4 regions of the Streptomonospora nanhaiensis genome follow, and region 4 is predicted to be linked to each of the others. Evidence: riboswitches for the same ligand, from Rfam matches in the RefSeq annotation. Region 4 holds a riboswitch; each other region holds the start of a gene.
The links. Region 4 has a riboswitch for cobalamin ahead of HNR12_RS00025 (ribonucleoside-diphosphate reductase subunit alpha). Riboswitches for the same ligand answer to the same signal wherever they lie in the genome.
Positions count from the first base shown of each region.

Region 1: linked by a shared signal. The riboswitch ahead of HNR12_RS25945 (ABC transporter substrate-binding protein) and the one ahead of HNR12_RS00025 (ribonucleoside-diphosphate reductase subunit alpha) in region 4 are both predicted to bind cobalamin.
Region 2: linked by a shared signal. The riboswitch ahead of cobN (cobaltochelatase subunit CobN) and the one ahead of HNR12_RS00025 (ribonucleoside-diphosphate reductase subunit alpha) in region 4 are both predicted to bind cobalamin.
Region 3: linked by a shared signal. The riboswitch ahead of HNR12_RS23395 (putative cobaltochelatase) and the one ahead of HNR12_RS00025 (ribonucleoside-diphosphate reductase subunit alpha) in region 4 are both predicted to bind cobalamin.

Region 1 is NZ_JACCFO010000001.1:5,896,752-5,898,942, forward strand. Features, by position in the region: gene HNR12_RS25940 (ABC transporter ATP-binding protein) at 1-360, opposite strand, end outside; cobalamin riboswitch at 539-663, shown strand; gene HNR12_RS25945 (ABC transporter substrate-binding protein) at 788-1,795, shown strand; gene HNR12_RS25950 (FecCD family ABC transporter permease) at 1,802-2,191, shown strand, end outside.
Region 2 is NZ_JACCFO010000001.1:5,251,847-5,254,037, reverse strand. Features, by position in the region: gene cobN (cobaltochelatase subunit CobN) at 1-1,177, opposite strand, end outside; cobalamin riboswitch at 1,222-1,347, opposite strand; gene HNR12_RS23350 (hypothetical protein) at 1,459-2,019, shown strand; gene HNR12_RS23345 (hypothetical protein) at 2,097-2,191, opposite strand, start outside.
Region 3 is NZ_JACCFO010000001.1:5,264,395-5,266,585, reverse strand. Features, by position in the region: gene HNR12_RS23395 (putative cobaltochelatase) at 1-854, opposite strand, end outside; cobalamin riboswitch at 911-1,037, opposite strand; gene HNR12_RS23390 (amidase) at 1,260-2,191, shown strand, end outside.
Region 4 is NZ_JACCFO010000001.1:12,761-14,951, forward strand. Features, by position in the region: gene HNR12_RS00025 (ribonucleoside-diphosphate reductase subunit alpha) at 1-1,077, opposite strand, end outside; cobalamin riboswitch at 1,232-1,490, opposite strand; gene HNR12_RS00030 (EamA family transporter) at 1,624-2,191, opposite strand, start outside.

The DNA of each region.
Region 1 (2,191 bases), 5.9 Mb from region 4:
GACGGCCGAGCGCAGGTCCAGGATCAGGCCCTCGCCGATGCCCGCCGACAGCCACCGCTGGAGCAGGCCCAGCCCGGCCTCGGCGACGGCGATGCCCGCGATCAGCGCGGCGAGGCCGACCACGACGTCGAAGGGCTCACCGTGGACGATCGCGTCGACGATCCGCCCGGCCAGCAGGGGAGTGGCCACCGCCAGCGCCGCCACCACGCTGCTCAGCAGCACGAACCAGCCCAGGGTGCGCCGGTGCGGGCGGGCGAACCGGCCGATCCGGCGCAGGGTCGGCCACGAGAACGGCCGCCGGTCCTCCTGCGCGTGCATCGCGTTGTACATCGATGTCCACGCGCTGACCTCCATGCTCATCGGCTTCACCCTTTTCGTCGTCGTCGGCGGCCGCACGGCCGTTCCTACCGGCTCCCTGCGACAGACCGGACGATAATTCCTCTACCTAACTTGAGGTCAAGTCGGTGCGGACGCCGCCCGCGGCCCCGGCCCTCCGCCGCGGCCGGGCGCTCGCTAGCCTGGGACGGCGACGGGACGACAGGAAGCCGGTGCGACTCCGGCACGGTCCCGCCACTGTGACCGGGGAGCCGAACCCGCTCACGGCCACGGCGCCGCGCGCGCCGGAAGGCCGGGCCAGGCGCTGATCCGGGAGTCAGGACACTGACCCGTCGCGACTCGTCACCCAGGGGCGCGGACCCCGGAGGCGGAGCGCGCCGGCGGCACCCCCGTGTGCCCCCGTCCGCGGGCCGCGCCGCGCGCCGCGCCCGGCCTCGCGGAAGGACCAGACGTGCGCCCATCCCCTCCCTCCCCGCACCCCGCCCGGCCGGGCCGGGCGGCCAGGTCGGCCGCCGCCGCGGCCGGAGTGGTCCTCGCCCTCAGCGCCTGCGGCACTGCCGCGGGCGCCGGCGGCGGCGCCCCGGCCGAGGGCTACCCCGTCACCGTGCGCGAGTGCGGGCGCGAGGTCACCGTTTCCGCGCCGCCGCAGCGGGCGGTGGCCATGAACCAGCACGTCGCCGAGATCATGCTCGCCCTGGGCCTGGCCGACCGGATGGTGGGCACCGCGTTCCTGGACGACGCGGTCCTGCCCGAGCTGCGCGAGGACTACGCGTCCGTCCCCGTGCTCGCCGAGCGCTACCCCTCCTACGAGGCGCTGCTGGCCGCCGAGCCCGACTTCGTCTACGCCGGGTTCGCGGCCAGCGCCTTCGACCCCGCCGAGGGCCGGGGCCGCGACGCGCTGGAGGCGGCCGGCATGACCACCTACGCCTCCGTCGAGCAGTGCGCCACGGACGTCGACCTGGACACGGTCGGCACCGAGATCCGCAACATCGGCCGCCTCTTCGGCGTGGAGGAGCGCGCCGACGAACTCGTCGCCGACATCGAGGCCGAGGTCGCCTCGGTCGAGGCCCGGCTGGCGGGCACCGACCCGGTGGACGTGCTGGTGGTGGACTCCCTCGACGCCACCGTCTTCACCTCCGGCGGCGCCGGGATCGCCGACGACATGATCGCCTCCGCCGGCGGGCGCAACGTGTTCTCCGACGTGGACGACGTGTTCGCCGACGTCTCCATCGAGCAGGCCGCCGCCCGCGACCCCGAGGCGATCCTCTTCTACGACTACGGGTCCACCACCGTCGAGGACAAGCGCCGGGCGGTGCTGGCCCAGCCCGCCCTGGCCCACGCGCCCGCTGTGCGCCGGGAGCGGTTCGCCGAGCTGCCGCTGTCCTCCACTGTCGTGGGCGTCCGGGTGGGCGACGCGGTCACCCGCATCGCCGAGCAGCTCCACCCCGAGGCGTTCTGAGCGGGGATGGCCGACACCGCCGACACCCCCGCCGCACCGCGCGCCCCCGGCGGCACCCCCGCCGCCCCGGCCCCGCCGGGGCCACCGCCCGGCCGATCCCGTCCCGCCGCCGTCCCCACCCGGCGCGGCCGGCTCCCGCTCCCGGTGGCGCTGGCGCTGCTGCTGGCCGCCCTTCCGCTGGCGATGACGCTGGGCGTGGGCGCGGGCTCGGTCGGGATCTCGGCCGCCGACACCTGGCGCATCCTCCTCCACCAGGCGGCCCCCGGGCTCGTGCCGCCCGACTGGCCGCCCGCCACCGAGGCCATCGTGGTCACGGCGCGCCTGCCCCGCGTGCTGCTGGCCGCGCTCGTGGGCGCGGGCCTGGCCGGGGTGGGGCTGGTGCTCCAGACGCTGGTG
Region 2 (2,191 bases), 5.2 Mb from region 4:
CGCCTGCGGCAGGCGGGCGCCACAGGGAGTCGTCGGGGCCGAGGTCGTAGCCGCGGGCGGCGAGGTCGCGCAGGAGGCGCACGGCCGAGGCGGGGGTGTCCAGGCCCACGGCGTTGCCCACCCGGGAGTGCTTGGTGGGGTAGGCCGACAGCAGCACCCCCAGGCGCCTGCGCTCGGGCGGCACCGAGCGCAGGCGGGCGTGGCGCACGGCGATCCCGGCGACGCGGGCGGCGCGTTCGGGGTCGGCGACGTAGACGGGGATGCCGCTGTCGTCGGCGACCTCCTTGAAGGAGAACGGCACGCTGATGAGACGGCCGTCGAACTCGGGGATGGCCACCTGCATGCCGGCGTCCATGGGGGTCAGGGCGGCGTCGGAGGCCTGCCAGCGCTCCCGGCCGGTGGTCAGGACCAGGCCCTGGATGACGGGGACGTCCAGGGCGGCGAGCGCGCCGGCGTCCCAGGCGTCTTCGTCGCCGCCGCCGGAGGCGTTGGCCGCGACGGCGCCGCCGGCGGCCAGCACGGTGGTGACCACGGCGTCGGCGGAGTCCAGCAGCGCGAACAGGCCGGGGGTGGTGGCGCGGGTGAGCCCGCGCAGCGAGCCGGAGAACACCGGCAGGGCCGCGCCGCCGGCGTCCTCGATCGCCGCGCACAGGGTGTCGACGAACGCGGTGTTGCCGGAGAGTTCGTGCGCCCGGTAGAAGACCACGGCGACCGTGGGGCGGTCGGCTCCGGGTTCGGCGCGGGCGGCCCGCTCGTGCACGCCGTACTCGGGCATGGGCTCGGGCGGGGCGAACCCCTCGCCGGTCAGCAGCACGGTGTCGGAGAGGAAGCGGGCGAGTTCGCGGAGGTTGGCCACGCCGCCCTCGCGCAGGTAGGCGTGGGCCTCGGTGGCCACACCCGCCGGGACGGTGGACAGCGCGAGCATCTCGGCGTCGAGGGCGGCCTCGCCGCCCAGGGCGACCAGCGGAACGCCCGAGGCGCGCAGCCGCTCCAGGCCCCCGGGCCAGGACTCGCTGCCGCCCAGGATCCGCACCACGGCGAGGTCGGCGCCCGCGAGGAGGCCGGGGAGGTCGGCGGGGTCGGTGCGGGCGGGGTTGGCGGTGCGGTAGCCGGCCCCGGCCGCCCGCGCGGCCAGCAGCTCGGTGTCGGCGGTGGACAGCAGCAGAATGGTCGCCACGTGCGGGCCCTTCGTTCGCAGAAGCGGGGTCCTCGCCCCGGCACTGGACAGGTACGGCGGCGGAAGTTCCTGGCTGGGGTCGGCGCCGATAGGCTGCGCGGACCGTGACAGTTGCGGGACAGCCGCGGATTCGCACCGCGTTCCTTCGCGCCGTCGCGGCTTCATCCTGACAGACGGTGCGGGTGCGGGCCGGTGCCGGGCCGCCGGTGCGGCCCCGGCCACGCCGGAGCGGCGTCCAAGCAAGTACCGCCGCACCCCCGCCTTTGCGAGAATCAGGTGCTATGAGCTATCCCGAACCCCCGCCGGGCTCCGGCGACCCCTACCAGCAGTACCCGCAGGGCGACCCCTACGCCCAGCCCGGGACGCCCTCCGGCGGCTACCCCGCCGGCGACTACTCCTCCGGGGCGATGGTGCCCTACAACCAGCAGACCGGGGGTTACCAGGCTCCGTACGCTCCCGTTCCCGAGAGCGAGGCCATCCTCACCACCATCGGCGACATCTCGATCACCCAGACCACGGTGATCACGCCCGCCGGGCGGTTCCCGATCAAGGGCAGCACCTGGAACGCCTCGGACATGACCCACACCACCACGGGCGTGTCGACCACGGGGGTCGTGCTGACGGTGATCAGCCTGGTGATCTTCATCTGGGCGTGCGGCCTGGGGCTGCTGGGTCTGCTCTTCCTGCTCATGAAGGAGGAGAAGACCCAGGGTTCGGTGCAGGTCACCGTGCAGGGCAACGGGGTGTTCCACTCGACGATGGTGCCGGCGCGCAGCCCGCAGACGGTGATGCAGGTGATGCAGTCGGTGAACTACGCGCGTTCGCTGGCGGCCACGCACTGAGGCGTTCGGGCGGCCCCGCCGGACGGCCGGGACGCGGCCGCCGGCGGAGCACTCCGGTGGGGCGCAGGCCCGCGGCGCTACCCGGCCGTGCCGGGCCGGCCGGGCGAGCCGCCGTCCGGTGAGCCGCGGTCGGCGGACGCGGGGTGGTCGCCGGCGCGCTCGTCGGCCGCGG
Region 3 (2,191 bases), 5.3 Mb from region 4:
CGGGCGGTGACGATGTCGGCGCGCAGGCCGTCGACGTCGAAGGCCGCGCACACGGCGGTGACCTGGCGCAGCGCGGCGTCGGTGAGCACCACGCCGGGCAGGCGCTCGCGGGCGGCGCGGATGCGTTCGGCGAGGTCGGCTTCGTCGTCGGCGTAGGCGGCGGCGAAGGAGCCGGGATCGGCCTCGAAGGCCAGCCGGCGGCGCACGACCTCGGCCCGCTGGGCGGGGTCGCGGGTGGCGGCGACCTCGACGGTGAGGCCGAAGCGGTCCAGCAGCTGCGGGCGGAGTTCGCCCTCCTCGGGGTTCATGGTGCCCACGAGCAGGAAGCGCGCCGCGTGGCGCACAGACACGCCTTCGCGCTCGACATGGGAGGTGCCCATGGCGGCGGCGTCCAGCAGCAGGTCGACGAGGTGGTCGTGCAGCAGGTTGACCTCGTCGACGTAGAGGAGGCCGCGGTGGGCGTCGGCGAGCAGGCCGGGCTCGAACGCCCTGACCCCCTCGGTGAGCGCGCGCTCCAGGTCGAGCGCGCCGACCAGCCGGTCCTCGCTGGCGCCCACCGGCAGCTCCACGAGCCGGGCGGGGCGCTCGGCCGGGGCCGCGCCGGGGACGTGGGGGCCGTCGGGGCAGCCGGGGTCGGGGGCGGCGGGGTCGCAGGCGAAGCGGCAGCCCTCGACCACGGCGATGGAGGGCAGCAGCGCCGCCAGGGCGCGCACCACGGTCGACTTGGCGGTGCCCTTCTCGCCGCGGACCAGCACGCCGCCCACGGCCGGCGACACGGCGTTGAGCAGCAGCGCCAGCTTGAGGTCGGCCATGCCGACGACCGCGCTGAAGGGATAGCGAGCAGGAGCGCTCACGCGGGTCAGTCCTTCCTCGGGAGTCCACGCCCACAGGGGTCGGTCGCGGTGCCGCGCAGTCTCCTGGCTTCCAGATCGCCGCTCCCCCGCCGCCTTCCCACCGGGGTCCGGCAGTGGCGTGCGTGGCGGGGTCGCTTCCTGGTCACAGTGGCGGGTCCGTCCCGGATTCGCACCGGGTTCCTGCTGTCGCGGCGGGCCCTGGACGAACCGGGGCGTGCGCCGCGATCGGGGCACCGCGCACCAGCGTCTCACACCGGCCTCCGCGCGCCCGCACCGCAGTCGCCCCGGGGCGCGGGGGGTGCCGGGGCAGGCGGGGGACGGTGAGGGCGCCGCCTTGCGCGCGGCCGGGCCGGTGGGGTGGGATGGCCGCGCCGACGGGGCGATGAGTCGAGGAGGGCACCGGCCGTGGACGAGGAGATCACCTACCGCTCCGCCCGCGACCTGGCGCGGATGCTGCGCGCGCGGGAGGTGTCGGCCCGCGAGGTGGTGGGCGCGCACCTGGCGCGGATCGAGGCGGTGAACCCGAGGGTCAACGCGGTGGTGACGCTGTGCGCCGAGCGGGCCATGGACGAGGCGGCGGCCGCCGACGAGCGGCTGGCCTCGGGCGCCGAGGTGGGGCCGCTGCACGGGCTGCCGGTCGCGCACAAGGACGCCCACGAGACCGCCGGGGTGCGCACGACGTTCGGTTCGCCGCTGTTCGCCGGCAACGTGCCCCGGCGCGACGAACTGGTGGTGGAGCGGATGCGCGCGGCGGGCGCGATCACCGTGGGCAAGACCAACACCCCGGAGTTCTCGGCGGGCTCGCACACGTTCAACCCGGTGTTCGGGCTGACGCGCAACCCCTACGACCTGACCCGGTCGGCCGGGGGCAGCAGCGGCGGGGCCGCCGCCGCGCTGGCGGCCGGCATGCACCCGCTGTGCGACGGCTCGGACATGGGCGGGTCGCTGCGCAACCCGGCGGCGTTCAACAACGTGGTGGGGCTGCGGCCCTCGCCGGGGCGGGTGCCCCGCCACCCCGCCCCGCTGGGGTGGTCGACGCTGGGCGTGCAGGGGCCCATGGCGCGGGAGGTGGCCGACGCCGCGCTGCTGCTGTCGGTGATGGCCGGGCCCGACCCGCGCAGCCCGATCGCGGTGCCCGAGCCGGGTGCGGGGTTCGCCGAGCCGCTGGAGCGCGACCTGCGCGGTCTGCGGGTGGCCTGGACCCCCGACCTGGGCGGGGCGGCGGTGTGCGAGCGGGCCGTGGTGGAGGCGCTCGCCCCGGTGCCGCGGGTGCTGGCGGACCTGGGCTGCGTGGTGGCCGAGGACTCCCCCGACCTCCGCGACGCCGACGAGGTGTT
Region 4 (2,191 bases):
CGCGTCGGCCTCCACCCGGCGCAGGAACAGGTCGGGCACCCAGTTGGCGGTGTTCATGTCGTGGGTGCGGCGCCGCTCGTCGCCGGTGTTCTTGCGCAGGTCGAGGAACTCCTCGATGTCGATGTGCCAGGTCTCCAGGTAGGCGCACACCGCGCCCTTGCGCTTGCCGCCCTGGTTGACCGCCACGGCGGTGTCGTTGGCGATCTTGAGGAACGGCACCACGCCCTGGCTGGAGCCGTTGGTGCCGCGGATGTGGGCGCCGATCCCGCGCACCGGGGTCCAGTCGTTGCCCAGGCCGCCGGAGTACTTCGACAGCAGCGCGTTGTTGCTGATGGAGTGGAAGATCGACTTCAGGTCGTCCTCCACCGTCGTCAGGAAGCACGACGACAGCTGCGGCCGGGGCGTGCCGGAGTTGAACAGGGTCGGCGTGGAGCACATGAAGTCGAACGAGGACAGCAGGTCGTAGAACTCCACCGCGCGCGCCTCGCGGTCGTCCTCGCCCAGGGCCAGCCCCATGGCGATCCGCATGAAGAACGCCTGCGGCAGCTCGTAGCGGGTGCCCCGGTGGTGCAGGAAGTAGCGGTCGTAGAGGGTCTGCAACCCCAGCAGCGTGAACTCCAGGTCGCGCTCGGGCCGCAGCGCGGCGCCCAGCCGCTCCAGGTCGAAGTCGGCCAGGCGCGGGTCGAGCTGGCCCAGCTCCACCCCGCGCGCCACGTAGGCCGCCAGGTAGCCCGGGTAGCGCGCGGGCATGTCGTCCTGCCCGGCGGTGTCGGGGTGCCCGGAGACGAAGCTCAGCGCCTCGCGGCGCAGGGTGTCCAGCAGCAGCCGCGCCGCCACCCGCGAGTACACCGGGTCGGCCTCAACGAACGCGCGGGCGGCCATCACCAGCGCCTCGTCCACCTCGGCCGCGCTGATGCCGGGGTAGAGGGCGCGCCGCGCCTCGGCTACCACCGGTCCGGGATCGGCCCCGGGCAGACCGGCGCACGCCATCGCCACGGCCGCCGCCACCCGCTGACCGGGCTCGGCCCGGTCGGCGGCGGCGGAGGATGCGGCGGGCAGTGCGGTGTCGAGGGTCATGGATGGCTCCAACCTGGTTAGACGCTGATCCGGTGGGACCGGCGGGGGTCGGAGCGCACGCGTCCGCACGGCCGCCCGGGAAGGGAGACCCGCCCAGGGCACGGCGGACGAGCACGGCGGCCCGCCCGCGAGGCCCCGTTGCGGTGCGCGCCGGTTTGCGCGCACACCGGTGGCAGGTCTTCGGACTCGCGGGCTCAGGGCGGACAGTCCAGCGCCCCTCCTACGGCCGCCGCTTCCCAGCGCGCGAGGCGCCAGTGCGTCATGGCGGCGTTCGGCGGCGTCCGCCCGCCCCCGTGGGGTGCGCGCGGCGCCGTTTCCCGCATACCGCTGCGGGGCAGTCCCGGATTCGCACCGGGTTCCCTCTTGCCTCACCGGGGTGTGCGCCCCGATGAACCACCAGCGCCCGAGATACTACATGTTGTGCCTGGGGTTCGCGACAACCGCAATCCATGGAGTGTCGGGGTGGAATCCGGGGGCGGGGGAGTGGTAGGAGGGCAGCCCGAAGGCGCGGACGGCGGCCCCGCCCGCGCCCGTGCCCGCGCGCACCTAGTCGGGGTCCGGGGCCTCCCCGCCGCGGGCGGCCGCCGCGCCGCCGGAGGCCTCCGGGCCGGAGGGCGCCTCGGCGGCGCGGGGGGCGCCCGGCCGCCGGGTGGCCCCGGCGCTGGCCGCCACCACGCAGCCGATCGCCAGCCACTGCCAGCCCGACAGCCACTGGCCCAGCAGCACCATGCCCACCAGCGCCGCCACCGCCGGCTCCAGGCTCATCAGGATTCCGAACACCCGGGGCGGCATCCGGCGCAGCGCCTGCAACTCCAGCGTGTAGGGCACCACCGACGACAGCAGCCCGATCGCCAGCCCCAGCAGCAGCATCCCGGGGTCCAGCAGGGCGGTGCCGCCCTCGGCGATCCCGGCCGGGGCCACCAGCACCGCGGCCACCACGCCGGCCACGGCCAGCCCCGACATGCCGGAGAACCTGCGCCCGGTCGCGGCGCTGAGCAGGATGTAGGCCGCCCACATGGCCCCGGCCAGCAGCGCGAACAGCACTCCGGCCGGCGAGACCGCGCCGTCGCTGCGGCCCAGCAGCAGCACGCCGGTCCCGGCCAGCGCCACCCAC